One region of the Actinoplanes sp. NPDC051343 genome, then DNA from elsewhere that is predicted to be linked to it. Evidence: riboswitches for the same ligand, from Rfam matches in the RefSeq annotation. Region 1 holds a riboswitch; each other region holds the start of a gene.
The links. A riboswitch is a leader RNA that binds a small molecule or an ion and turns the genes downstream of it on or off. The one in region 1 is predicted to bind cobalamin.
Positions count from the first base shown of each region.

Region 1 (15,129 bases):
ACCAGGGCCTCGGCGCCCAGCGGCTCCCCGGTCGAGAGCCGCACGATCGGCTGGTACGCGACGTACAGCTGACCGTCCGCCAGCGCCTGGCGCAACGCGACCTCGAGCTCGATCCGGGCCCGGACCTCGTCGTGCATGGAAGTGTCGAAGATCGTCGAGCGTCCCGGTCCCTCGGCCTTGGCCCGATACATTGCCGTGTCGGCGTCCCGCATCAGCGCCTCGGCGGTCATCGCCGCGCTGCCGCCGTCGTCGACCGCGTGCGAGATGCCGATCGACGCGGTGATCGGGATCTCGGTGTCACGCACCGGGAAGGGCCGCACGAAGCAGCGGCGGATGTCGTCGGCCAGGCTCAGCGCGTCGGTCTTGCCGCCGGCGTAGGTCAGGAGGAACTCGTCGCCGCCGACCCGGGCGACCGGCACCGAGTCGGGCATCGCCGCGCGCAGCCGCCGGCCCGCCTCGATCACGATCCGGTCGCCCGTCTCGTGCCCCCACGAGTCGTTGACCCATTTGAAGCCGTCCAGATCGAGCAGGAACACCCAGACCTCGTGCCGGGCCAGGCGCCGCTCGATCTCGGCCGAGATCGCCCGCCGGTTGAGCAGGCCGGTGAGCGGATCGTGCCGGGCCTGGTGCTCGGCCGCCCGCTGGGCGCTCGCCTGCGCGCGTACGGCCGAGATCGCCCGCACCAGCAGCGCGGTCACGATCAGCACCCCGCCGACCGCGATGATCCAGCGGTGGGTCATCGTCGCCCCGGTGACCAGCAGCAGCGCGAACGGTACGGCCAGCGCCGGCACCAGCAGCGCCACCCGGCGCACCGACCACGCCTGCACCGGCGGCCGGTCGGCCCGGCTGAGCTCGACCGCCGACGGGTGCAGGGCAGTCACGCCCATCAGCGTGTAGCCGATCAGGAACGGCACGTTCAGCAGCGGCGAGCCGTAGATCTGGCCCTGCAGGCCGACGATCGCGTACGCGGTGTCGCCCACCGCCACGAACGTCAGCGCGCCGAGGAAGGCGCGCAGGCTGACCGGCCAGGTCCGCGCCGTGAACGTCAGGTTGATCATCAGCAGCAGGACCGTGATGTCGCAGAGCGGATAGAGCCCGGCCATGAACGACTCGGCGGCGGGCCGGTTGTGGATCGCGGCGGCCGGCTCGGCCAGGATCAGGAAGCTGAAGAGGGCGCCGCCCATCCAGACGATCAGGGTGTCGAGCACGGCGTGCCGGTCGAGGCTGCGGCGGCACCGCAGCAGCACTGCGATAAACACGCAGAGCAGGGCGTACGCCGGGATGGTGATCGCGTCGGCGATCAGCGGCAGCGGCATCTCCAGATCGGTCACGACCGGACGGACCATGACCCCGACCAGGAACAACAGGGCGACCACGCCGATCAGCCGCCACGCGCCGGACGGCCGGGCACCGTGCCGGGACGGCCCCCAGAAGCACGCCCACACCGTGCCGATCCCGGTCACGAGCAGGCACGCGTCGGACAGGATCACGCTCAGATCGAGCGTGTAGAGCACAGAGGCGAGCAGGCCGATCCCGGCAAACGCCCGCCAGGCCCAGCGCCCCAACCCGGCCTCCCGATTTCCGTCGACACCAGATAGATCGGTACGAGAGGTCGACGGCTGAGCGGAAACCTATCCGGCGAGCGCGTTGGACGATTTGCTGGACGTCCTCCCGGCGGGCCGGGCCCGGCCGTGCACGAAAACGGTCGGGCAGGCGCCCTGGCGCAGCAGGTACCGGGCGACCGAGCCGAGCGCGGCCGCCCCGCTCGTCCCCCGCGGACCCAGCACCAGAATGCGGGCCCGGCTGGAGACGCGGGCCAGCGCCGGACCGGGGTTTCCGCTCAGCAGGCGGGCCCGGGCGCGGCGCAACTCGGGCACGGCCGCCATCGCCGCGGCCAGCATCGCGCGGCCCTCGTCCTCCGCCCGGTAGCCGGCCCGGCTGACCACGTGCACCGCCTCGAGGCCGATGCCGCGACGCCGGGCCTCGAGCGCGGCGAGCCGCAACCCCTGCACCGACCAGGCGGAGCCGTCGACCGCGGCGATCACCGGGCCGGACGGCGGGCGCGGCCCGCGGGCCACCACGACCGGGCAGAACGCCCGGGCCACGACCTGCACCAGCACCGATGAATCGGGCACCGTGTTTCCCACCACCACCAGCTCGGCCGTGCGACTGAGCTGGATCAGGACGCGATCGGCCGGGCCGTCGACCAGTTGCGGGTCCACCCGTACGCCGGGTGTGGAACGCTGGGCCGTGGCGGTCGCCTCGGCCAGGAGATTTTCCGCGGCCAGCCGGTTTTCGTTCTCGCTGGCCCAGGTGAACGCGTGCACTATTCGGAGAAGGCGCCCGCGCGACACCGCCTCGCGCGCGCCGAGCCGCACCGCGGCCAAACCGGCCGCCGTGCCGTCGACACCTACTACCACCGGGGACATAGTCGGGATCCGCAACGGTCACACCTCCGCCGTCGTTCCACCCATCATTATCTATCTCCGGCGGCCAATCCTGGTGATCAATCCCTCAGCCGGAGGCCACCTGATGACCCATTCAGGTTGAGGGTTTACGGTGAACTTCACATTCCATGGGACATCTGCCGGTGAAGTGAGGGAAATACATGACGGATGTCAAGCTCGACCACCCCGGTGGCCAGTTGTCCATGCCGGTGCGTGAGGCGGTCGAGGGTCCGGGCGGCATCGACGTCAGTGCGCTTCTCAAAGAGACCGGCTTCGTCACCCTCGATCAGGGTTTCGTCAACACGGCCTCCACCACGTCGTCGATCACCTACATCGACGGCGATGCCGGCATTCTGCGCTACCGCGGCTACCCGATCGAGCAGCTGGCCGAGAAGTCGTCGTTCCTCGAGGTGTCGTACCTGCTGCTCAACGACGCGCTTCCGACGCCGCAGCAGCTGCGCGACTTCGCCGACAAGATCCGGGTGCACACGCTCCTGCAGGAGGAGATGCGCACCTTCTTCTCCGGCTTCCCCCGCGACGCGCACCCGATGGCCGTTCTCTCCTCCGCGGTCACGGCGCTCTCGACCTTCTACCAGGACACGCTCGACCCGCTCGACCCCGAGCAGGTGGAGATCTCGGCGATTCGCCTGATGGCGAAGCTTCCGACGATCGCGGCGTACGCCTACAAGAAGTCCATCGGCCATCCGCTGCCCTACCCGGACAACTCGCTCGACTACGTCGAGAACTTCCTGCGCATGACCTTCGGCCTGCCGACGGTGCAGTACGACGTCGACCCCAAGATCGCGAAGATCCTGGACATGCTGTTCATCCTGCACGCCGACCACGAGCAGAACTGCTCGACGTCCTCCGTGCGGCTGGTCGGCTCGGCCCAGGCCAACCTCTTCGCCTCGATCTCGGCCGGCATCAACGCGCTCTCCGGCCCGCTGCACGGCGGCGCCAACGCGGCCGTTCTGGAAATGCTCCAGCAGATCCACACGTCCGGCGACGACGTCAACTCCTTCGTCACGCGAGTGAAGAACAAGGAGAAGGGCGTCAAACTGATGGGCTTCGGCCACCGGGTCTACAAGAACTACGACCCGCGCGCCGCGATCGTCAAGAAGGCCGCCCAGGACGTGCTCAACACGCTGGAAAAGCCCGACCCGCTGCTCGAGATCGCGTTCCAGCTCGAGGAGATCGCGCTCAAGGACGACTATTTCGTCTCGCGCAAGCTCTACCCGAACGTCGACTTCTACACCGGCCTCATCTACAAGGCGCTGGGTTTCCCGACCAAGATGTTCACGGTCCTGTTCGCCATCGGCCGCCTCCCCGGCTGGATCGCCCAGTGGTCCGAGATGATGACCGACCCGGCCACCAAGATCGGCCGCCCCCGGCAGCTCTACACCGGCTCCCCGGAGCGCGACTTCACCGCCATCTCCGAGCGCTGATCTCCCGCCGCTCCGCACGCCCCGCCGCCCTCGCGCGGCGGGGCGTTTCCGGTCCCGGTGACCGGCCCTAGAGGTCGATCGGGTCGATCTGTTGCTTGCGGGCGTGCTCGTAGATGACCGAGCTGCGGAAGCCGACGATCTCGCGGCGGGCGCTGAACTTGTCCATCAGGAACGCGTGCAGGCCGTCGACGCCGGGCACAGCGACGTGGACGAGGAAATCGTCGCCGCCGGCCACCACGAAGACCGAGAGGACCTCGGGGAGCGTCATCGCGTACGCCTTGAAACTTTCGATGACGGTGCGGCTCAGCGGGCGGACCTGCACGTGCAGCAGCGCCTGAACGCCGCGGTTGAGTGCGGGCAGGCTGACCTCGGCGTGGTAGCCGGTGATGACGCCGCGTTCGCGGAGGGCGCGGACCCGCTCCAGGCAGGTCGACGGGGCGATGCCGAGGGTGCGGGCCAGGTCGCGGTTGGTCTGCCGGGCGTCCGACTGCAGAAGCCGGACGAGCGCCGAATCAAGTTCGTCCACGGGCGGAATTCTGCCATGGTTGCCGAACGACGTTCGGTTTGCGCCGGAAGCCGCGCGCATCTGGTTAGCGTTCGACCATGGATCATGAACAAGTGGTTATCAAGCGCGGGCCTCGTTCCGGCCTGCCGATCATCGTGGCAGTGCACTCGACGGCGCTCGGGCCGGCGATCGGCGGCTGCCGGATCAAGGAGTACCCGCACTGGCGGAACGGCCTCGACGACGCGCTGCGGCTGTCCGCGGCGATGACGTCGAAGTCGGCGCTCGCCGGCCTGCGGCACGGCGGCGGCAAGACGGTGGTTGCGCTTTCCGCGGGTACGCGGTGGGACCGGCGGGAAACGCTGCTCGACGTCGGTGACGTGATCGCCGGACTGGGCGGCGCCTACGCGACGGGCCCGGACGTGGGCACCGGACCGGACGACATGGTCACGATCGCCGAGCGTACGCCGTACGTCTTCTGCCGTCCGGCCGAAGCCGGCGGCAGCGGCGATTCCTCCGGGCACACCGCCCAGGGTGTCGTCGCGGCGCTCCGGGCGCTCGTCGGTGACCTGTCGTCGAAGAGTTTCGCGGTGCTCGGCCTCGGCCGGGTCGGCAGCGAGGTGTGGAAGATGCTGACCGACGCCGGCGCGACCGTGATCGCCAGTGACGTCGACGACCGCAAGAAGCGCGGCACCTGGGTCAGCCCGCAGGAGTGCCTGACCGCCGACGTCGACGTGCTGATCCCGGCGGCCCTGGGCGGCCTGCTCACCCCGGAAACGGTGCCGGCGCTGCGGTGCCGGGCGATCGCGGGCCCGGCCAACAACCAGCTCGACGCCCCGGCCACCGCCGACCTGCTGCACGCCCGCGGCATCCGGTGGGCGCCGGACGCCATCGTCAGTGCCGGCGGCATCATCTACGCCACCGCGGTCGAACTCCGGCACGAGACGCCGGACCGGGCGGCCGAGCAGGTCCGGGGCATCGGCGCCACCCTGACCAGCGTGGTGCGGGAGGCCGAAGCGGCCGGAACGACCCCGGCCGAGGCGGCACGCAGGCACGTCGAAAGGGTGCTCGCCTCTGCTAACCTCTCCGGCCGTGTCCCCGCCGCCGGTTCGCTACCGCTCCCCTGAGGAGGACAGTGCGCGCTGGCTGAGTTTCCCCTTCCGGCCCGGCGACATCGTGATCAGCACCCGCCGCCGCACCGGCACGACCTGGCTCCAGATGATCTGCGCCCTGCTGATCTTCCAGCGGCCCGAACTGCCGGCCCCGCTCTGGCACCTGTCACCCTGGCTCGACCACCTGGTCACGCCGCCCGGCCGGTTGTACGCGCAGCTGGCCGCCCAGCCGCATCGCCGCTTCATCAAGACCCACACGCCGCTGGACGGCCTGCCCTACTACCCGTACGTGACGTACGTCGTGAGCGCCCGGCACCCGCTCGACATGTTCGTCTCGCTGCGGCACCGTGCGGAGCCCGAACCGCTCAGCGACGACCTGACCCGCTGGCTCGACGAGGACAGCGCCCCGCCCGAGCCCCTGCCGGCCGTGATGTGGCACCTGACCGACGCGTGGACCCGCCGGTTCTGGCCCAACGTGCTGCTGGTCCACTACGACGACCTGGTCGTGGGGCTGGAGGCGCAGATGCGCTACCTGGCCTGGCGCCTCGGCATCCCGGTGCCCGAGGCGCTGTGGCCGGGCCTGGTCGAGGCGGCCGGCTTCGACCGCATGCGCGACCGCGCGGCCCACCTGGTGCAGGACACGCCGGCGGCGCTGTTCCGCCGGGGCCGGCCGGGCGCCCGCGAGGTCTTCACGGCTGAAGAGCGCGCCCGCTACCAGGCACGGGTCGCCGGGCTGGCCCCACCCGACCTGCTGGAGTGGCTACACGCCCCAAGGTTGCCGAAGTAGCAGATGCCGGACCGGCGAACGCGGCTGCTCCCGCGTGACCGACCTAAGGGAGCTCGGCGAGCCAGTCGATGATCGGCTGGGCGCCGTCCTCGGCGGCGAGTCGTGCGGCCATCGCGGCCGCGCGGGCCGCGTAGTGCGGGTTGGTGGTCACGGCGCGCAGGGCGGCGGCCAGCCGGTCGGCGGTCAGCGAGGACAGGGGCAGGGGGCCCGGGGCGGTGCCCAGGTCGGTCAGGCGGCGCGCCCAGAACGGCTGGTCGGCCAGTACGGGTACTCCGACGGCGGGTACGCCGGCGCGCAGGCCGGCGGCCGTGGTGCCGGCGCCGGCATGGTGCACCACGGCTGCGACCTCGCCGAAGAGCCAGTCGTGCGGGAGTTCGCCGACCGTGATGACGTCGTCGGAGGCGCCCACATCGAGGCCTGACCAGCCGGCCTGGACCACCGCGCGTACGCCGGCCTGGCGGATCGCGGTCATGATCGGGCGGCCCAGCCGGGCGCCGTGGCCGGGGGCCATGCTGCCGAAGCCGATGAAGACCGGGCGTGGCCCGGCGGCCAGGAACGTGGTCAGGGCGGGTGGGGGGCTCCAGGCGTGCGGGCGGGCCGGCCACCAGTAACCGGTGACCCGCAGTGGCGCGGGCCAGTCGGCGGGGCGGCTCACCACGGACGGGCTGAAGCCGTGGAAGGTGGGGTAGCGGGACTGCTGCCAGGCCTGCAGCGCGCGCATCGAGGCCGGTGGCAGGCCCAGGTCGCGGCGCAGGGCGCGGATCGGACCGGCGTAGAGCGGGCGGGCCGACAGGTCGACCAGACGGCCGAGGGCCAGGTTGCCCCACGGCCCGAAGTTGCGGCCGCCGACCAGCACCGAGCCGAAGTCGCGCGTCGGGTGCACCGGCTGCAGGAACACGCCGGCCCAGGGCACGTCGAAGGCGTCCGCGATCTGGTAGCCCAACGGGGCAACCACCGTGCTCAGGAGGACGGCGTCCGGGCGTACGGCGGAGACCGCGCCGGCCATGCCGGCGCCGAGCGAACTCACCAGGGGCCCCGCGATTTTCAGAAGGCGCGTAAGCGCCCGCGGGCCGGTGCCGGAACTGACACCGTCCTGACCCCGGGCGTTCGGCAGAATTTCGCGCATGTCACCCGGGATCGGATGGAACTGCAAATCGGTGGCCGTGATCGCGGCCCGAAACGGCTCGTGCGTGGCCACGGTGACCTCGTGACCGGCCTCGCGCAGGCGATTGCCCAGCCCGGTGTAGGGAGCCACGTCGCCCATCGAACCCGAGGTCACGATCAGCACCCGCACGTGGCCCATTCTTGCATCATGCTGCCCGGGTTATATAACGTGTCAGGCATGGACGCCCTGACCGCGCTGGCCGAGCCGACCCGCCGGCGCATCGCCGACGAGTTGCGGGCGCGGGAGTGCAGTGTGACGGACCTGGTCGGCGCGCTCGGCATGAGCCAGCCCGCCATCAGCAAGCATCTGCGGGTGCTGCGCGAGGCCGGCGTCGTCTCCGCGCGCGTGCGGGCCCAGCAGCGCATCTATCGGCTCGAACCGGGGCCGTTCCGCGAGCTGGACGCATGGCTCGCCCCCTACCGGCGGCTCTGGGAACGGCATCTCACCGCTCTGCAGGAGCATTTGGACGCAAAGGATGATCATGCATCTTGACGACGTAGCACTGGACGGCTGGACTTTGATCTTCGTGCGCGAGTTGCGGCAGGCGCCCGAGGTGGTGTGGGCGGCGCTGACCTCGCCGCCGGAACTGGACCAGTGGGCCCCGTTCACCGCGTCGCGTGACCTCAGCTCCACCGGCGACGCCGTACTGACGATGGTCGACGGGCCCGAGAAGACCGACATGGCGGCTTCCGTGGAGAGGGCCGAGGCGCCGGTGCTGCTCCAATACACCTGGGGCGACGACCGCCTGCGCTGGGAACTGGAGCCGTCGGGCGACGGCACCCGGCTCACGCTGCGGCACACCCTGGCCAAACCCGACATGGAGGCGATGGTCGCGGCCGGGTGGCACCTCTGCCTGGACGTGCTGCGCCACCTGCTCGACGGCGAGCCGATCGGCGTGATCCGCGGGCGCGACGCCACGGCCCACGGCTGGGAGGAGCTTCGCGACGGTTATGCGGCGAAGCTGAGCCGGTGACAGCACTAGGGTCAGGGCTCATGACAGTTCGTGGTTTGCAGCGGGTGATCGTTTCGGTGGCCGACCTGGGGCCGGCCCTGGGGCTCTACCGGGATGCGCTCGGCTTCACCGAGAAATACCGTGCCGGCGAGATCGTCATGCTCGGCTCGGAGGCCGGCGAGTTCGAGTTGCTGCTGCACCAGCGACCGCCGACCCCGGGAATCGCAGGCGTGGCGGTGTCCTACGTGGTCGACGATGTCGACGCGATGACGGCGGCGGCGGAAAAGGCGGGTGCGTCCGTGGTCGACGCCCCGGCCGATCAGCCGTGGGGGGAGCGCCAGGCGGTGCTCACCGACGTCGACGGTCATGTCTTCTGCCTGGTGGCGCCTAAGGCATGAGCACCACTCGGCCGAGGTTGGCGCGGGCGTCGAGAATCTCGTGGGCGTGGGCCACCTCGGCCAGCGGCACCCGTTCCGCGATCGTGGCCGTGAACCGGCCGGTCGTGAACAGATCGCTCACCTCCGACATCTCCGCGCGGGCCTGCGGCGCAAACGCGCGCCGCCAGGCGAGCATCGAGAAGCCGGTCACCCAGGTGAGCTCGAACAGGCGGTGCGCCGCCACGGTGGGCAGCGTGCCGCTCACCGCGCCATAGGTGATCATCCGGCCGCCGGGCGCCAGCAGCCTCAGCCCGGCGTCGAAGACGTCGCCGCCCACGGCATCGAGCACCAGGTCGACCGGCCCCTCGACGTCGTCGTAGCCGGACGCTTCGGCGCCCAGCCCGCGTACGAAATCGAGCTTGGCCCCGGTCGAGGCCGTGCCGATCACCCGGCCGGCACCGAGAAGTTGTGCCAGCTGGACCAGCAAATGGCCGATCCCGCCGGCGGCCGACTGCACCAGCACGGTCTCGCCGGCCGCGAGGCGGCCGGCCCGGAGCAGACCCAGGGCGAGCGGCGCGGGCATCGAGAGAACGGTTGCGCCGGCTGCGTCGGCGCTTTCCGGTACGCGGGTGAGCCAGTCGATGTCGAGAGCCACCAGGTCGGCCGCCGCGTCCTCGGACAGGCCCGCCACCCGGTCGCCGATCCGGAAATCGCCGGCCGCCTTGACGACGCGACCGACCACGTCACCGGTCAGCGTGCCCGGAAGCGGCCGCGGCCAGGGACTGGTGCCGGCCCGGAAAACCGTGTCGATCACGTTGGTGCCGATCGCCTCGGCCTCAACGATCACCTGATGGTCGCCGGCGACCGGCTCCGCGACCTCCTCGACCGTCAGAACCGCTGGGCCGCCGTGCTCGTAGTAGCGCACCGCACGCATATCATGGGTCCTTCCAATCGTGGGTGGTGCCCACGATATGTCCTCCCGATGGGCCGGTCAACTAGGGTTGTCCCGTGCCTCCGACTCATCGCCTGCGCGGGCGCGTCGCCTGGCTCGTCGGGCGTGCCTCGCTGCAGGCCCAGCGGCTGATCCAGGAACGGTTCGCCACGCACGAGCTGCGCAAGCAGCACTACGGGGTGCTGGCGTCGCTGGCCGACCTCGGCCCGGCGTCCCAGGGCCCGCTGGCCGACCGGCTGTGCCTCGACCGCAGCGACCTGGTCACCTTCCTCGACGAGCTCGAGGCGCGAGGGCTGGTGGTACGCACCGCCGACCCGACCGACCGCCGACGCAAAATCGTGGAACTGACCCCGGCCGGCGAGCAGCTTCTGGCCGGCCTCGACGAGCTGGTCTTCGCGGCCGACGACGAGCTGCTGGCCGGGCTGAGCACGGAGGAGAGGGCAACCCTGGTGCGGTTGCTGCAGCGCCTCCTGCCGCCGGACGCGGGCGCGGGCTCGTGAGCGGCGCCCTCTCCTGAGCCGAGCGTCGCCCGCGTGGCTGACCGGGTCCCACCGCACGGCGGCCTGGCGGTGCCACCAGGCGCCGGATGCGGCCGAGGCGGTGTCCGGGTGGGGCGGCGGCGGGGCGGCGGTTCGGCAGGGCGGCGGCCCGGTGGCCGTGGCGGGGCGGTGGTGTGACCCGGCGGCCGAGCGGGGCGGTGGTGTGACCCGGCGGCCGAGCGGTCCAGCGGTGTGGCCGGGTGGTCGGGCGGGCGGTGTGATCGGGTGGCTGGGTGGGAATCTGGTGGCCTGGGTGGCGGGCGGGTTGAGTGGAGGCTCGCGGCCCGGAAATGTGGGTGTCGAGAGTTTGGCGCCGGGCGGTGGGTCCGGTGAGGTGACCGAAGGGGCTACCGCATGGACGTCGTGATCGGCATCGACACCGGTACCACCGCGACCAAAGGGATCGCGGCCGGGATCGACGGGGTGCTGCGGGCGCACACCAGCTTCTACTACCCGCTTGCGGTGCCTGCGCCGGGGCGGGCCGAGCTGGAGGCCAGTGCGCTGCAGGACGCCGCGCGCAAGGCGCTGGTCGACGTGGCGGCCCAGTGCCGGGAGCGCGGCGACCGGGTGATCGCGGTCAGCCTGAGCGCGTTCCTGCACGCGCTGGTGCCGATGGACGGTGACGGCAAGCCGCTCGGGCCGCTGGTCACCTGGGCCGACAGCCGGGCCGGCAAACAGTGCGAAGACATTATCGCGTCCGGGCGGGCCAAGGGGCTGCACGCCCGCACCGGCACGCCGGTGCACCCGATGGCGCCGCTCAGCAAGCTTGCCTGGTGGAAGGAGAACGACCCGGCCACGCTGCGGGAGACCCCGCGGTGGGGCGGGGTCAAGGAGCTGGTGCTGGCCGCGCTCGCCGACGAGCCGTTCCAGGTCGACCTTTCGCTGGCCTCCGGCATGGGGCTCTACGACATCCACCGCAAGCGGTGGGACGAGGAGGCACTCGAGGTTGCGGGCGTACGGCAGTCGCAGCTCGGCGCCGTCGTGCCGACCACCTCGCGGTTGCGGCTGCGCGGTGAGGTCGCCGCGGCGGCCGGGCTGCCGGCCGACACCCCGCTGATCATCGGGGCGGCGGACGGGCCGCTGGCCAACCTCGGTGTGGGTGCGACCCCGGCCGGGGTGGCCGCCGTGTCGCTGGGCACCAGCGGGGCGCTGCGCACGATCGTCGACCGGCCGACAGCCGACGAGGCCGGGCGGCTGTTCTGCTACGCGCTGACCGAGGACCGGTGGGCGATCGGCGGGGCGGTCAACAATGCCGGGTCGGTGGTGCGCTGGGCCGGGCAGAGCTTCGCCGGCGGGTTCGAACGGCCGGGCGCCGAAGGCGAGGACGCCGACGAGCGCGACGCGGCGCTGCTGATGGAGGCCCAAGGCGCGCCGCCCGGTAGCGAGGGCCTGCTCTGCCTTCCTTACCTGCTGGGGGAACGGGCGCCCTGGTGGCGGCCCGGGCTGCGCGGGGCCTACCTCGGGTTGCGGCGCGAGCACGGGCGGCCCCATCTCGTACGGGCGGCGGTCGAGGGCGTCTGCCAGCAGTTGGCGCTGGTGCGCGACTCGTTCGCGGCCGAAGGGTTCGAGGTGCGCGAGGTGCGGGCCACCGGGGGCGCCGTCGCCTCCGAACTGTGGGTGGGTGTGCTGGCGGCGGCGCTCGACCTGCCGGTCGCCGTGGCCGACACCCCGGAGGGTACGGCGATGGGGGCCTGCCTGCTGGGCCTGCACGCGCTCGGTGAGCTGCCCGACCTCGACCATGCGGCGGCGCTGGTCGCGATCGGCGAGCCGACCCGGCCCGACCCGGACAACGCCGCGCTCTACCGCCGGATGCGCCCGCTGGTCGAGAAGTCGGCCCTGGCCATGATCGAAACCGTGCAGGAGCTCGACCGGCTCGCCCCGCCGGCGCTGCCGACGACCGACAAGGGGCTGACCTGAGGCTGATTCGGCCGCCGACGATGAAGGTCGGTGGCCCGCTGCCGTACGTCGCCTTTCTCTACCTCGGCGTCTCGCTGCTCGCGCGACCGCACGCGACCGTGTGGCATGTGGCCGGCCTGGTGCTGCTCGTGGCGGCGTTTCCGCCGTTCACGGTCAGCATCTGGCGGTTCTTCCGGGACAGGCCGGCCGCGCGGGGGGACTTCCCGGTCGACCGGCCGGTGGCCGGGATCGAAGCCGACGACCGGGGGGAGTGGCTCTACTCACCGTCGGCCGCGGGGACGGAGATCGAGTTGCGGCTGCGGGGGCAGCGGTACGTGGCCGCCTTCCCGCCACCGGAGACGCAGGCCTATCGCCGGGTGATCGCGGGGATCACCGAGACGCTCAACGGAGGGGTCCGGAGCGTCGACGTCAATGCGGCCTTCGCCGAGGTGATCGGGAGGGAGCCGTTCCGCCATCGGGGTCCGACCCCACCGACGCTGACGGATCGGCTCCTCGGATTGACCCGGTGAGAGCGGGGCGCCGACCGCGCGCGCCGGGCGGCCCCGGGGCAGACGCGCTGTATGTCACGGTCGGGAGCGGGGCGCCGACCGCGCGCGCCGGGCGGGCCGGGGCAGAGGCGCTGTATGTCACGGTCGGGCGCGTTGACGTTTGGGGCGCCGGTGGGAAAGCATGGCGGCGAGCGGTTGCGGAGGAACCCGGTGCGAGTCCGGGGCGGTCCCGCCACTGTGACCGGGGAGCTCACCCGCAAGGTTTGCCACGGCCTGCTGGACGGGCCGGAAGGTGGCGGGGCGGCGGCGATCCGGGAGTCAGGAGACTCCGGCCGCTCGGTTGTGCTCAGCGCGCGGGCGTGGACACCCGCGCAGGAGGGAAATACGTGACGCCGTACCCGTTCTCGGCCGTGGTCGGGCTCGATGACCTACGCCTTGCCCTGCTGCTCACCGCGGTTTCGCCCGCGGTCGGTGGTGTGCTGGTGCGAGGCGAGAAGGGCACCGCCAAGAGCACCGTGGTGCGTGCCCTGGCCGCCCTGCTCCCCGACGTCGCCGTGGTGCGCGGCTGCCGGTTCGCCTGCGATCCGGCCGCGCCCGACCCGCAGTGCCCGGACGGGCCGCACGAGGCCGGGGCGCCGAGCGTCCACCGGCCGGCCGCGCTCGTCGAACTGCCGGTCGGCGCGACCGAGGACCGCGTGGTGGGCACGCTCGACATTCAGCGGGCGCTGGCCGACGGGGTCAAGGCGTACGAGCCGGGGCTGCTCGCCGCCGCGCACCGGGGGGTGCTCTACGTCGACGAGGTCAACCTGCTGCCCGATCATCTGGTCGACCTGCTGCTCGACGCGGCGGCGATGGGCCGGGCGCACGTCGAGCGGGACGGGGTGTCGGTCAAGCATGCGGCCCGGTTCCTGCTGGTCGGCACCATGAACCCGGAGGAGGGCGAGCCGCGGCCGCAGCTGGTCGACCGGTTCGGGCTGGTGGTGACCGTGTCGGCGCCGCGCGATCCGGTGCAGCGGGCCGAGGTGGTGCGGCGGCGGCTGGCGTACGAGCTCGACCAGGACGCGTTCGGGGCCCGCTTCGAAGGCGACGAGAAGGAGCTGGCGGCGCGGATCGTCGCGGCGCAGAAGGTGCTGCCGGGTGTGACGCTGCCCGACCGGGAGCTCGACCGGATCGCCCGGGTCTGCCTGGCCTACGGGGTGGACGGGATGCGGGCCGACATCGTGGTGGCCCGGTGCGCGGTGGCGCTGGCTGCCTGGCACGGGCGGTCGGAGGTCACGGCCGGCGACGTGGCCGACGCGGCTCGGCTGGCGTTGCCGCACCGGCGGCGCAAGGATCCGCTCGACCCGCCCGGCACCGATGAGGAGAAGCTCGAGCAGGCGCTGAACGAGGCCGAGAACGACCTGCCCCCGGATTCGCACGGTTCGCCGGACGATGACGACGATCCGGACGGCGGCCCGCCGCCGCCCCCACCCCCGCCGCACGGCCCGAACGGCCCGAACGGCGACGGCAACGAGGGCCCGCCGCCGGGCACCAACGGCGACGGCAGCCAGGGGCCGCCCCCGGGTAACGAGCCGGGCGTGGACCCGCCACCGGCTGACGCCACGAACCGGGACGAATCGCCCACCGGCGGGACGGCCCCGAGTGCGCAGGCCGGAGCGGCCCCGGTTGCTCCTGGCGCCGCGTTCCGTCCGCGTACGCTCTCGATCGCCAGACGCGGTGAGGGTGGGCATTCCGGTCGGCGTTCGCCGGCCTTCGCCCGGCGAGGCCGGGTGATCGGCTCGCGGGAACCGCGAGGGAAGCTCGCCGGTGCTCCCCACCTGCCCGCCACCCTGCGTGCCGCCCTGCACCGTGGCGCCCGCCGGGTGGGTCCGGGCGATCTCCGCGAGGCCGTGCACGTCGGCCGCGAGGCCAATCTGGTGCTGTTCGTGGTCGACGCCTCCGGTTCGATGGCGGCCCGCAAGCGGATGACCCTCGTCAAGACGGCGGTCCTGTCCTTGCTGCGCGACGCCTATCACCGCCGCGACCGGATCGGCATGATCACCTTCCGGGGTCACGAGGCCGAGCAGGTGCTGCCGCCGACGTCGAGTCATGAGGTCGGTGTGCTGCGGCTGGCTTCGCTTCGCACCGGCGGCCGCACGCCGCTGGCCGCGGGGTTGAGACAGGCGGCCGCCACCATCGCCACCGAACGCCGTCGCGACCCCCGCCGCCGGCCGCTGCTGGTGGTCGTCACCGACGGCCGGGCGACCAGCGGGCCCGACCCGGTCACGCTGGCGCCCCTGCTGAACGGGGTCGCGACCGTCGTCGTCGACTGCGAGTCGGGTCCGGTGCGGCTCGGCCTGGCCCGCCGCCTGGCCTCCGCGCTCGACGCCGATCTGATGCCGCTGGACACCCTCGAGATGCGGAGGACCGCCTGATGCCTCAGGGCAAGGTGGAAGTCGTACCGGAT
Region 1 covers NZ_JBITEL010000003.1:537,596-552,724, forward strand. Annotated here, with positions in the region: gene ACIA5C_RS13010 (putative bifunctional diguanylate cyclase/phosphodiesterase) at 1-1,565, opposite strand, end outside; gene ACIA5C_RS13015 (universal stress protein) at 1,632-2,444, opposite strand; gene ACIA5C_RS13020 (citrate synthase) at 2,609-3,892, shown strand; gene ACIA5C_RS13025 (Lrp/AsnC family transcriptional regulator) at 3,960-4,418, opposite strand; gene ACIA5C_RS13030 (Glu/Leu/Phe/Val dehydrogenase dimerization domain-containing protein) at 4,496-5,521, shown strand; gene ACIA5C_RS13035 (sulfotransferase domain-containing protein) at 5,487-6,293, shown strand; gene ACIA5C_RS13040 (glycosyltransferase) at 6,337-7,596, opposite strand; gene ACIA5C_RS13045 (ArsR/SmtB family transcription factor) at 7,636-7,950, shown strand; gene ACIA5C_RS13050 (SRPBCC family protein) at 7,940-8,431, shown strand; gene ACIA5C_RS13055 (VOC family protein) at 8,452-8,808, shown strand; gene ACIA5C_RS13060 (zinc-binding alcohol dehydrogenase family protein) at 8,798-9,721, opposite strand; gene ACIA5C_RS13065 (MarR family winged helix-turn-helix transcriptional regulator) at 9,796-10,239, shown strand; gene ACIA5C_RS13070 (gluconokinase) at 10,633-12,195, shown strand; gene ACIA5C_RS13075 (hypothetical protein) at 12,216-12,704, shown strand; cobalamin riboswitch at 12,884-13,012, shown strand; gene ACIA5C_RS13080 (magnesium chelatase subunit D family protein) at 13,070-15,097, shown strand; gene cobO (cob(I)yrinic acid a,c-diamide adenosyltransferase) at 15,097-15,129, shown strand, end outside.

Region 2 (4,855 bases), on a different contig from region 1:
CGCCGTCGGCGGCGATCGTCTCGCCCGGCCGGACCACCAGCCGGTCGCCGACCCGGATCGCGGTCGCCGGAACGCGCTCCTCGGCGCCGTCGGCGCCCAGCCGGGTCGCCTGCTTGGCGCCGACCTGAGCCAGGGCGCGCAGCGCGTCGCCGGCCGCCCGCCGGGCCTTCGCCTCGAACATCCGCCCGGCGAGCACGAACACGGTCACCCCGGCCGCGACGTCGAGATAGATCGAGCCACCCGGCTGGAAGAGCAGGCCCCACGCCTGGCCACCGGACGGCGCGTCGCCGTCGTGGAAAACGGTGTAGAACGACCACACCGAGGCCGTGGCCACACCCAGCGAGACCAGGGTGTCCATCGAGCTGCCGCCGTGCCGTGCGGCCACCAGCGCCTTGCGGTGGAACGGCCACGCGCACCAGGTCACCACCGGCAGCGTCATCGCCAGCAGAACCCACTGCCACCCCGGGAACCGCAGCGAGGGCACCAGCACCAGGGTGGTCGACAGGTCGGCCAGCGGTACGCCGAGGAGCAGCGCGACCACCAGCCGCCGCCACAGCTCGCGCACCCGGTCGACGTCGCCCGCCTCGGGCTTGACCAGCGCAGCGCCGTAGCCCGCCTTCTCGATCTGGGCGATCAGCGCCTCGACCGGAACCGCGCTGGTCAGCCGCACGGTCGCCTTCTCGGTCGCCAGGTTGACCGACGCCGACACGCCGTCGAGTTTGCCGAGCTGTTTCTGCACCCGGGCGGCGCAGGCCGCGCACGTCATGCCGGTCACCGCGAGCTCCAGCTCGAGCGTTGACGCAGGTGCGGGCGCTGTTGTCACCACCACGCCGCCAATGTACGCACGGCGGCGGTGCCCGTACCGCGTCCCCGTCAAGCCGAGATTGAGGCCACTGGAACTACAAGAGCCCGGCGAACGACAGTACAGAGGGCGTGACTCAGGATCGGTCGGGATTGGCCCACCGGTCCTCGACCCGGGCGAGCCGCCAGTAGCCGATCGCCACGATCCAGGTCAGGGCGAACAGGCCGACGACGAGGAAGCCGACGTTGTTGAGGTCGATCTCGCTGACCCAGCTGGTGAACGGGTCGGCCAGCCCCGCGTCGTCGTGCAGCACCCCGATCAGCTCGATCGAGCCGACCAGGAACGCGACCGCGACCGACAGGCCGGTGATGGAGATGTTGTAGTAGACCTTGCGCACCGGATTGAGGAACGCCCAGTCGTAGGCGACGCTCATGAACAGGCCGTCCAGGCAGTCGAGCAGGCTCATCCCGGCGGCGAACAGCAGCGGGAGCGTCATCACCGCGTACCAGGGAAGGCCGGCGGCAGCTCCGCTGCCGGCCAGGACCAGCAGCGCGATCTCGGTGGCCGTGTCGAAGCCGAGGCCGAACAGCAGACCGACGAAGTACATCTGTCCGGGCCGGGTGATCGCGCGGGTCAGCCGGCCCAGGACCCGGGCCAGGAATCCGCGGGCCTGCAGGTGTTCCTCGAGCTTCTGCTCGTCGAGTGCGCCGGAGCGCATGGCCCGGAAGATCCGCACGATGCCGACGAGGGCGACCAGGTTCAGCGCCGCGATCACGTAGAGGAAGCCGCCGGAGAGTGCCGTGCTGATCAGGCCCAGCGCCGTGCGCGCGGTCGTCCCGTCGGTGGTCAGGTCCTCGACCGCGTGCGCGCCCGCCGCCACGAGCGCGGCCATCGCGGCCACCACGCTGGCATGCCCCATGGCGAACCAGAACCCGACCGACTTGGGCCGCCGGCCGTCGCCGCGCAGCTTGCGGGTGGTGTTGTCGATCGCGGCGATGTGGTCGGCGTCGAAAGCGTGCCGCAGCCCGTACGTGTAAGCGGTGACGCCCAGACCGACCCCGAAAGCCTGCGTGCCCAGGTGCAGATGCGCCGGCCCGATCACCCCCAGCAGCAGGCCGAACCCGACGACGTGCAGCACGGCGATGAACCCCAGCAGCCCGGCCGACTGCCACCAGTCACGCGACGTCCAAGTGGTGAACATGATTCCGACGACCTCCTGCGGGATCTCGCGTCCCGCGTGCTCAGGTCTGGTGATCGACGGAGGTCTGACTCCCAGCCCACGGGCTGGTCACAGTGGCGCGACCGCGCCGGCTTCCCACCGGCTTCTCCGACGATCTTTGACGCTCAGGAGAGTAGCCGCCGGCCGGAACCCTACCGACGGGAGCGGCGGTCGAGGCGGTGGCGCAGCTGCTCCAGACGGCGCCGGTTCTCCGGGCGGGCCGCGAACTGCTGGGCCTGCTGCGCGAGCCGGCGCCCCTGAGTGCTGCGGAGGAATCGAAGAATGCGTTGCCCGATGGATGTCATGCTTCGACGATGCCCGCGGGTTCGGGCCGTACCGGGTTCGCGGCCGGACAAAGTCGGCGGTCGTTCGTTGCCGGAACCCGGCAAAGTTTACGGTGGGGGTGAGGGTTTACGGTGGGGTGAGGGTTTACGGTGGGGTGAGGCCGAGCGCGCGGGCGCCGAGCAGCGCCGTCTGCAGGACGAACCGGTCGGACGGTGCGGACGGGTCGCGGCCGGTGAGCTCGCGGATGCGGTGCAGGCGGTACGTGATCGCGCGTACCGAAAGATGCAGCCGCGCCGCGGTGGCGGTGGTGTTTCCGCCGGTGGCCAGGTACGCCTCGAGGGTGTCGCGCAACGGCCCGGCACCGCCGCGCGCAGTTTCCAGCGGGGTGAGCACGGCGTCGATCAGGTCGCTCATCGCCTCGCGGTCGCGGGTCAGGACGCGGTAGACCAGCAGTTGCTCGGCGTGCACCACCGGGTCGGTCAGGCCAAGGCGCCCGGCGAGCTCGAGGGCGTCGAGGGCCTCCCGGTAGGACAGGGCGACGCTGGCGACGCCACGATGCGCCCGCCCGACACCGACGCGGTCCCCGGCGGTGCGGGGCAGAGCCGCGACCAGGCTCGGCGACGGCAGCACGGCGACCATCACGCGGTGGCGGGTGGAGACCAGGAAGTCGGTGGCGGACGCCGCCGTCAGGGCCGAAGCGGCCTGCGACAGCAGGGGGCTGGTGTCGGTCACCGCGACGGTGCCGCGGATCACGGCGACGGCGTGGGTGCCGGTCAGATCGAGCCCGTACCGTTCGGCGCGCGACAGCATGGCGGCCGGGTCGCCGGTCCCCTCGAGCAGGTCGTCGACGAATTCGCGCCGGTCGGACTCCTCCAGCCGCAGCGCGGTGCGCCGGGCCGTCTCGTGGCCGTCGGCGATCGCGGCCACCGCGTCATCGACGGCGTGCAGCACGATCTCGCCGGTCCGGCGGATCGCCTCCGAGTCGTCCGCGCCCACGGTGGGCAGCAGCCGCCAGGCCCGCCACGCGGCGGACAGGTAGAGATCGATCAGCGCACGCAGCGGTACGGCTTCGTCGGCCGCCCGCGCGCCCAACGCCCGGAAACCGGCCGGCAGGGCGGCGTCCAACCGCTCGCCGGTGTCGCAGGCGCGGGCCAGCCCGGGCAGGAACTCACCGAGAAGATCCGCCGACGGGGCGGTGCCGGTGGCCGGGGCCGCCCGGTAGGCGTCGTCAGCCGCGGCGGCCGCGATGTCGCCCCAGTCCGGCATTCACCGAGCCTACCTTGCCGGGGTCCGGCAACCTGGCGGCTCGAACACGGCCGGATCCGGTCGCGCCGGACGGTGACCGGGTCGGCACGCTCGATGTATGACAGTGCCCCTCTGGATGTGGCTGGCCAGCGTGGCCGGCATCGTCACCCTGATCTCGGTCGACCTCTGGCAGTCCCGGCGCCCACACGAGGTGGGTTTCCGGGAGGCCGCCGTGTGGTCGGCCGTCTACGTGGCGGCCGCCCTGCTGTTCGGCGCTGGTGTCCTGCTCACCTCGGGGACCCAGGCCGGCGTCCAGTTCTTCAGCGGCTACCTGGTCGAGAAGAGCCTGTCGATCGACAACCTGTTCGTCTTCGCCGTCGTTCTCGCCCAGTTCGGCGTGCCCGCCCGCCATCAGGCGCGCGTGCTGATGATCGGCGTGCTCGGCGCGCTGGTGCTGCGCGGGGCGTTCATCGCGGTCGGGGCGGCCGCGGTCCAGCGCTACGCCATCACGTTCCTGTTCTTCGGCGCGTTCCTGATCTTCACCGGAGTGCGGTTGTTCCGGTCGCACGGCGAGCAGCCGGACATCCGCAACAGCCGCCCGATCCGGCTTTTGCGCCGCATCGTGCCGATGACCGACGACAGCAGCTCCGGCCGGCTCCTGCAGCGCGCCGGCGGCCGGTGGAAGGCCACACCGGTGCTGCTCGCCACGGCCGCGATCCTGGCCGTCGACATCGTGTTCGCGCTCGACTCGATCCCCGCGATCTTCGGCATCACGGACAACGCGTACCTGGTGTTCACCACCAACGCCTTCGCGCTGCTGGGCCTGCGCGCCCTCTACTTCCTGATGATCGGCCTGCTCGACCGGCTCGTCTACCTGCATTACGGCCTGGCGATCCTGCTCGGCTTCATCGGCGTCAAGCTGGTCCTGCACTACCTGCACACCGTCTGGGCCGCGGTGCCGGCCATCCCGCTTCCGCTCTCGATGGCGGTGATCGTCGCCACGCTGACCGCAACCACCGTCGCCAGCCTGCTCCGCAGCCGCACCACAACCAGCGACCCCGCGAAAAGTCCCGTGACTACAGACGCAGGGTGACCGGTCAGTCCCGGCCTTCGAACGTCAGCTTGTCCCCCCGCGTCAACTCGCTGTCCCGCCGGGCCACCTCCCACCGGCCGCAAGACACCGATGCAGCTCCGCCGCCGACAAAACCCGACCCCGAAATCACAACCCGAACCAAGCCACTCCCCAAAAACAAAACAACCGCCCCCAACGCGGGGTCGTCGGGGCCGGCCCCGCAACATCCACG
Region 2 covers NZ_JBITEL010000005.1:568,017-572,871, forward strand. Annotated here, with positions in the region: gene ACIA5C_RS20075 (heavy metal translocating P-type ATPase) at 1-823, opposite strand, end outside; gene ACIA5C_RS20080 (HoxN/HupN/NixA family nickel/cobalt transporter) at 939-2,003, opposite strand; cobalamin riboswitch at 2,044-2,178, opposite strand; gene ACIA5C_RS20085 (hypothetical protein) at 2,174-2,326, opposite strand; gene ACIA5C_RS20090 (PucR family transcriptional regulator) at 2,451-3,572, opposite strand; gene ACIA5C_RS20095 (TerC family protein) at 3,670-4,644, shown strand.
Region 2: it holds a riboswitch for cobalamin, as region 1 does, so the genes downstream of both, ACIA5C_RS20080 (HoxN/HupN/NixA family nickel/cobalt transporter) here and ACIA5C_RS13080 (magnesium chelatase subunit D family protein) in region 1, are expected to answer to the same signal.

Region 3 (4,855 bases), 480 kb from region 1:
GAACAGTGACCGCGGTGTTCCGGACCGCTCGTGCTCGGCGACGATCTCGATGCCCTTGAGCTCGATCCCGCCGGGACCGCCCGCCATCGTCTGCGTACTGGCCATCGCCGACCGCCTCTCCACCGGGCATCTATGGTCATCTTGCCGCGCCGGATGGTCACTGAACATCCCGAAGCTGGAGTTCTTGGTCGCAATCCCGGAACCACGGCCCACTTCCATCGCGGCGTAAAAGAAGCGATGCTGGAAATCCGGTCGATTTCCCCGTCGACATACCGCATCGATGCTCGGAGTCCCCCATGCTTCGAAGTCGTCTCGCGGCGATCCTCGCTGTCCTTCTGGCGATCGTCGCCCTCCCCGCTGCCCCGGCCATGGCGGCCGACCAGCCCTGGATGAACACCGCACTCGCCCCGGTCGACCGGGCGAACCTCCTGCTCGCGGCCATGACCCAGGCCGAGAAGCTGACCATGCTGCATGGCGGCGGCTCCTGCGGCTATGCGGGCTGCATACCGGCCAACACCCGCCTCGGCATCCCGGCCCTGCGCCTGCAGGACGGCCCGGTCGGCGTCGGCGACGGCGCCACCGGGGTCACCCAGCTGGCCGCCCCGGTCGCCGGCGCGGCCAGCTGGGACACCGCACTGATGAAGCAGTACGGCAGCACGCTCGGTGCCGAGCAGTGGGGCAAGGGCACGAACGTCGTGCTCGCGCCCACCATCAACATCGTCCGTGACCCCCGGTGGGGACGCGCGTTCGAGTCGTTCGGCGAGGATCCCTACCTGGCCGGGCAGATGGGTGCCGCCGACATCCAGGGCATCCAGAGCCAAGGGCCGATGGCGCAGGTCAAGCACTACGCCGTCTACAACCAGGAGACCAGCCGCAACAGCTCGGCCGACAACGCGATCGTCTCCGACCGGGCCGAGCGGGAAATCTACCTGCCCGCGTTCGAGACCTCGGTGAAGCAGGGCGGCGCCGACTCGGTGATGTGCTCGTACTCGGCCATCAACGGGCCGTTCGCCTGCGAGAACGGGCCGCTGCAGAACCAGGTTCTCAAAGGCGACTGGGGCTTCGACGGCTTCATCACCTCGGACTGGGGCGGCACCCACTCCACGGTCGCGTCGGCCAACAACGGTCTCGACATGGAGATGCCCGGCAGCACCTACTACGGAAATGCCCTGACCACGGCGGTCGCCAACGGGCAGGTTTCGCAGGCGACCATCGACGACCACGTCCGCCGCATTCTTACGTCGATGTTCCGGCAGGGCTTGTTCGACCGTACGCAAACCGGAACGATGGCCGCGACCGTCACCTCGGCCTCGCACACCGCCCTGGCCCGGCAGGTCGCGGCCGAAGGCAGCGTCCTGCTGAAGAACAGCAACGCCGTCCTTCCGGTGCCGGCGACCACGAAGTCGATCGCGGTCCTGGGCGCGCCTCTCTATCAGGGCGGCGGCAGCGCGGGCGTGAACTCGTCCGGCTCGGTCAGCCCGTACCAGGGCATCGTGACCCGGGCCGGCAGCGGCGTCACCGTCACCAACTCCCCCGGCACCGCGAGCGCGGGCATCACCGGCCTGGCCGGGAAGTGCATCGACGTGGCCGCAGCCAACAACGCCAACGGCACTGCGGTTCAGCTGTACGACTGCAACGGCAGCGGCGCGCAGTCGTGGACCGCCGCCGCGGACGGCAGCCTGCAGGCGCTCGGCAAGTGCATGGACGTGACCGGGGCCGGCACCGCCGACGGCACCAGGATCGAGCTCTACGACTGCAACGGCAGTCCGGCCCAGAAGTGGACCGCCACCGGCGGCACCCTGGTCAACACCGGTTCCGGCAAGTGCCTCACCGCGCCGGCCTCGACCAACAGCACCCAGCTGCAGATCAGCACGTGCAACGGTTCGGCCGGTCAGAAGTGGACGCCGCCGAGCACGAACGCCCACGACCAGGCGGTGGCGGCCGCCCGGGCCGCCGATCTGGCGGTGGTGTTCGTCGGCAAGTTCGAGTCGGAGGGCAGCGACCTGTCCGACATCAACCTGCCCGCCGACCAGAACCAGTTGGTCACCGACGTCGCGGCGGCCAACCCGAACACGGTCGTGGTGGTGAACAGCGGCTCCGCGGTGGTCATGCCGTGGGCCGGCTCGGTCCGCGGCATCATCGAGAGCTGGTACCCCGGTCAGGAGTACGGCAACGCCCTGGCCTCGCTGCTGTTCGGCGACGTCGACCCGTCCGGGAAACTGCCCGTCACCTTCCCGGCCTCGCTCGCCGACGTGCCCGCGCACACCGCCGCCCAATGGCCGGGACAGAACAACACCGTGCAGTACTCCGAGGGCATCGACGTCGGGTACCGCTGGTACGACCGGCAGAACAAAACCCCGGCCTTCCCCTTCGGGTTCGGCCTTTCCTACACCTCTTTCGCGTACGCGAATCTGACCGTTGCCGCACCCGACGCCGCCGGCAACGTCGCCGTCTCGTTCGACATCACCAACTCCGGCACCCGGGCCGGTGCCGAGGTCGCCCAGGTCTACGTCGGCCAACCGGCCTCGACCGGCGAGCCGCCCAGGAACCTGCGCGGCTTCGCCAAGGTCAGCCTCAACCCGGGGCAGTCCCAGCGGGTGACCGTCACCCTGGACCCGCGCAGCTTCCAGTACTGGAACGGCGGCTGGGCCGGTGCGGGCGGCACCAGCCAGATCCTGGTCGGCGCCTCGTCGCGCGACATCCGCCTGACCGGCTCGGTGACGACCGGGTCTTCGGGGTCGACGGCGCTCGCGCGTACGGGATGGACCGCGACGGCATCGCCGTCGAGTGCCTCCGATGTGCCGGCCCGGATGCTGGACGGTGACAACGGGACCCGCTGGAGCTCGGGAACGCCGATGGCCAACGGCAACACGGTCACGCTCGACCTCGGTGCGGCCCGGACCTTCAGCAAGGTCGTGATGGATTCGGGCGGCAGCACCGCCGACTACGCCCGGGGCTACCGCATCGATGTGTCGACCGACAACAGCACCTGGCGCACCGCGGGTTCGGGCACCGGCAGCGCGGCCCTGGTGACCGCGACGATCGGCAGCCAGACCGCCCGCTATCTGCGCATCACCCAGACCGGCTCGGCATCGTCGTGGTGGTCCATCGCCGAGCTCAACCTGTACACGTAGAGTGCCCGTTGGCACGAACTAGTCAGCGAGGTGCCCCACCCTCGGGCGGGGAGAATCGGGAAGCCGGTGTGAATCCGGCACGGGCCCGCCGCGGTGACCGGGGAGCCGCCGCCCACGCGCGACAAGCGCAGCCACTGGCCGAACGGCTGGGAAGGCGGGCGGTCAGGTGAAGATCCGGGAGTCCGAAGACCGGCCTCGCGTCTGACCGGCCCTGGGGCATGCCCCAGGGCCCATGACGCAGCGGGAGCCTGCCCATGTCCGACCATCTCAGCGACCTCTACGACGTCATTCACCGCCGGCGCGACGTGCGCGCTCAGTTCACCGGCGCGCCGATCCCCCGCGATGCCCTCGACCGCGTCCTGGCCGCCGCCCACGCCGCGCCCAGCGTCGGGCTGACCCAGCCGTGGGACTTCATCCTGGTCGAGGATGCCGGCCTGCGGGCGGCCTTCCACATTCACGTCCAGGACGAGCGCGACACCTTCGCGGCCGGTCTGACCGGCGCCGAGGCCGAGCGGTTCGCCCGCATCAAGATCGACGGCGTCCGGGAGGCTTCGCTGTCGATCGCGGTGACGTACGACCCCGACCGGGGCAGCCCAGCGGTCCTCGGTCGGCACGCGATCGCCGACGCCGGGCTGTACTCGGTCTGCCTGGCCATCCAGAACCTGTGGCTGGCCGCCACCGCCGAGGGGCTGGGGGTTGGCTGGGTCTCGTTCTATCGGGAACCGTTCCTGCGGCAACTGCTCCACCTGCCCGCTCGGGTGCGGCCGGTCGCCTGGCTCTGCCTGGGTCCGGTGAGCCACCTCAACGAGGTCCCCGACCTGGAACAGCACGGCTGGCGCCGGCGCCGCCCCTGGCAGGCTGCGGTCCACGTCGACCGCTGGCCCGGCGCGACCGTCTGAGCACGCCCCGGTGGCCCGCCCCTTGATGGTTGCGCTAGGCGGCCGCAGACGTTCGGGCGGGCCACCGGGCTCCGCGTCTCGGCCTATGCGCTGGGCGACCGGCGCGACCGCCGGCCGGCGGTCTACGTATTTCGTCTGCGGTTCCGCCAGGCCCGCTGGGCAGCGTGGCGGTCGGCTATCGCGCGGGACAGCGCCCGGCAGACCTGGCCGTGCCGTACCGCGTCGTCGGTGTCGAACAGCAGCACGTCGGCGCCGGCGACCACCGCCCACAGCTCGAGGCGTGAGCCGTAGCGGCGAAGATCCTCCAGCGCGTTGAGGGCGGGCGCGCCCGCCGCCAGGTGGATCATCCACCGTACGAACAGCACGACCCCGCCGACGAGCACCATGCCGCCGCTGGTCAGCGCCAGCACCCAGCGTCCGATCAGGACCAGCACCACCTGGATCAGGACGACCACCCCGAGCACCGACCCGGCGCCCTTCACCCGGCTGCCGAGGGCCCGCCGGCGCACGCGCCACGCCTGCTCGATGTCGCGCAGCGGGTAAGCCTGGCCGCCGACCCGGAACGCCGAGGGGGTGATGCAGATTTCGGAATCCTGGTAGTAGACCCGCATCGTCGTCCCCGTTCGCCGCCCACCCCCATTGCAGCTCACCGGCGCCCGTCGCGCCTGTCTGATATCTGCGCTATTTGCGTCGGCGCCGCCACGGTCGCCACTCGGCGACAGCCAGGAAAAGGGCAATCCCCAACAGGAAGGCGCCGACGTGCAGGTACACGGCATCGCTTCTCATGCGCCGGACAGTACGAGGGCCTTGGTGAGACAACCG
Region 3 covers NZ_JBITEL010000003.1:63,796-68,650, reverse strand. Annotated here, with positions in the region: gene ACIA5C_RS10915 (purine-cytosine permease family protein) at 1-105, opposite strand, end outside; gene ACIA5C_RS10910 (glycoside hydrolase family 3 C-terminal domain-containing protein) at 297-3,134, shown strand; cobalamin riboswitch at 3,146-3,347, shown strand; gene bluB (5,6-dimethylbenzimidazole synthase) at 3,389-4,033, shown strand; gene ACIA5C_RS10900 (DUF6232 family protein) at 4,156-4,644, opposite strand.
Region 3: it holds a riboswitch for cobalamin, as region 1 does, so the genes downstream of both, bluB (5,6-dimethylbenzimidazole synthase) here and ACIA5C_RS13080 (magnesium chelatase subunit D family protein) in region 1, are expected to answer to the same signal.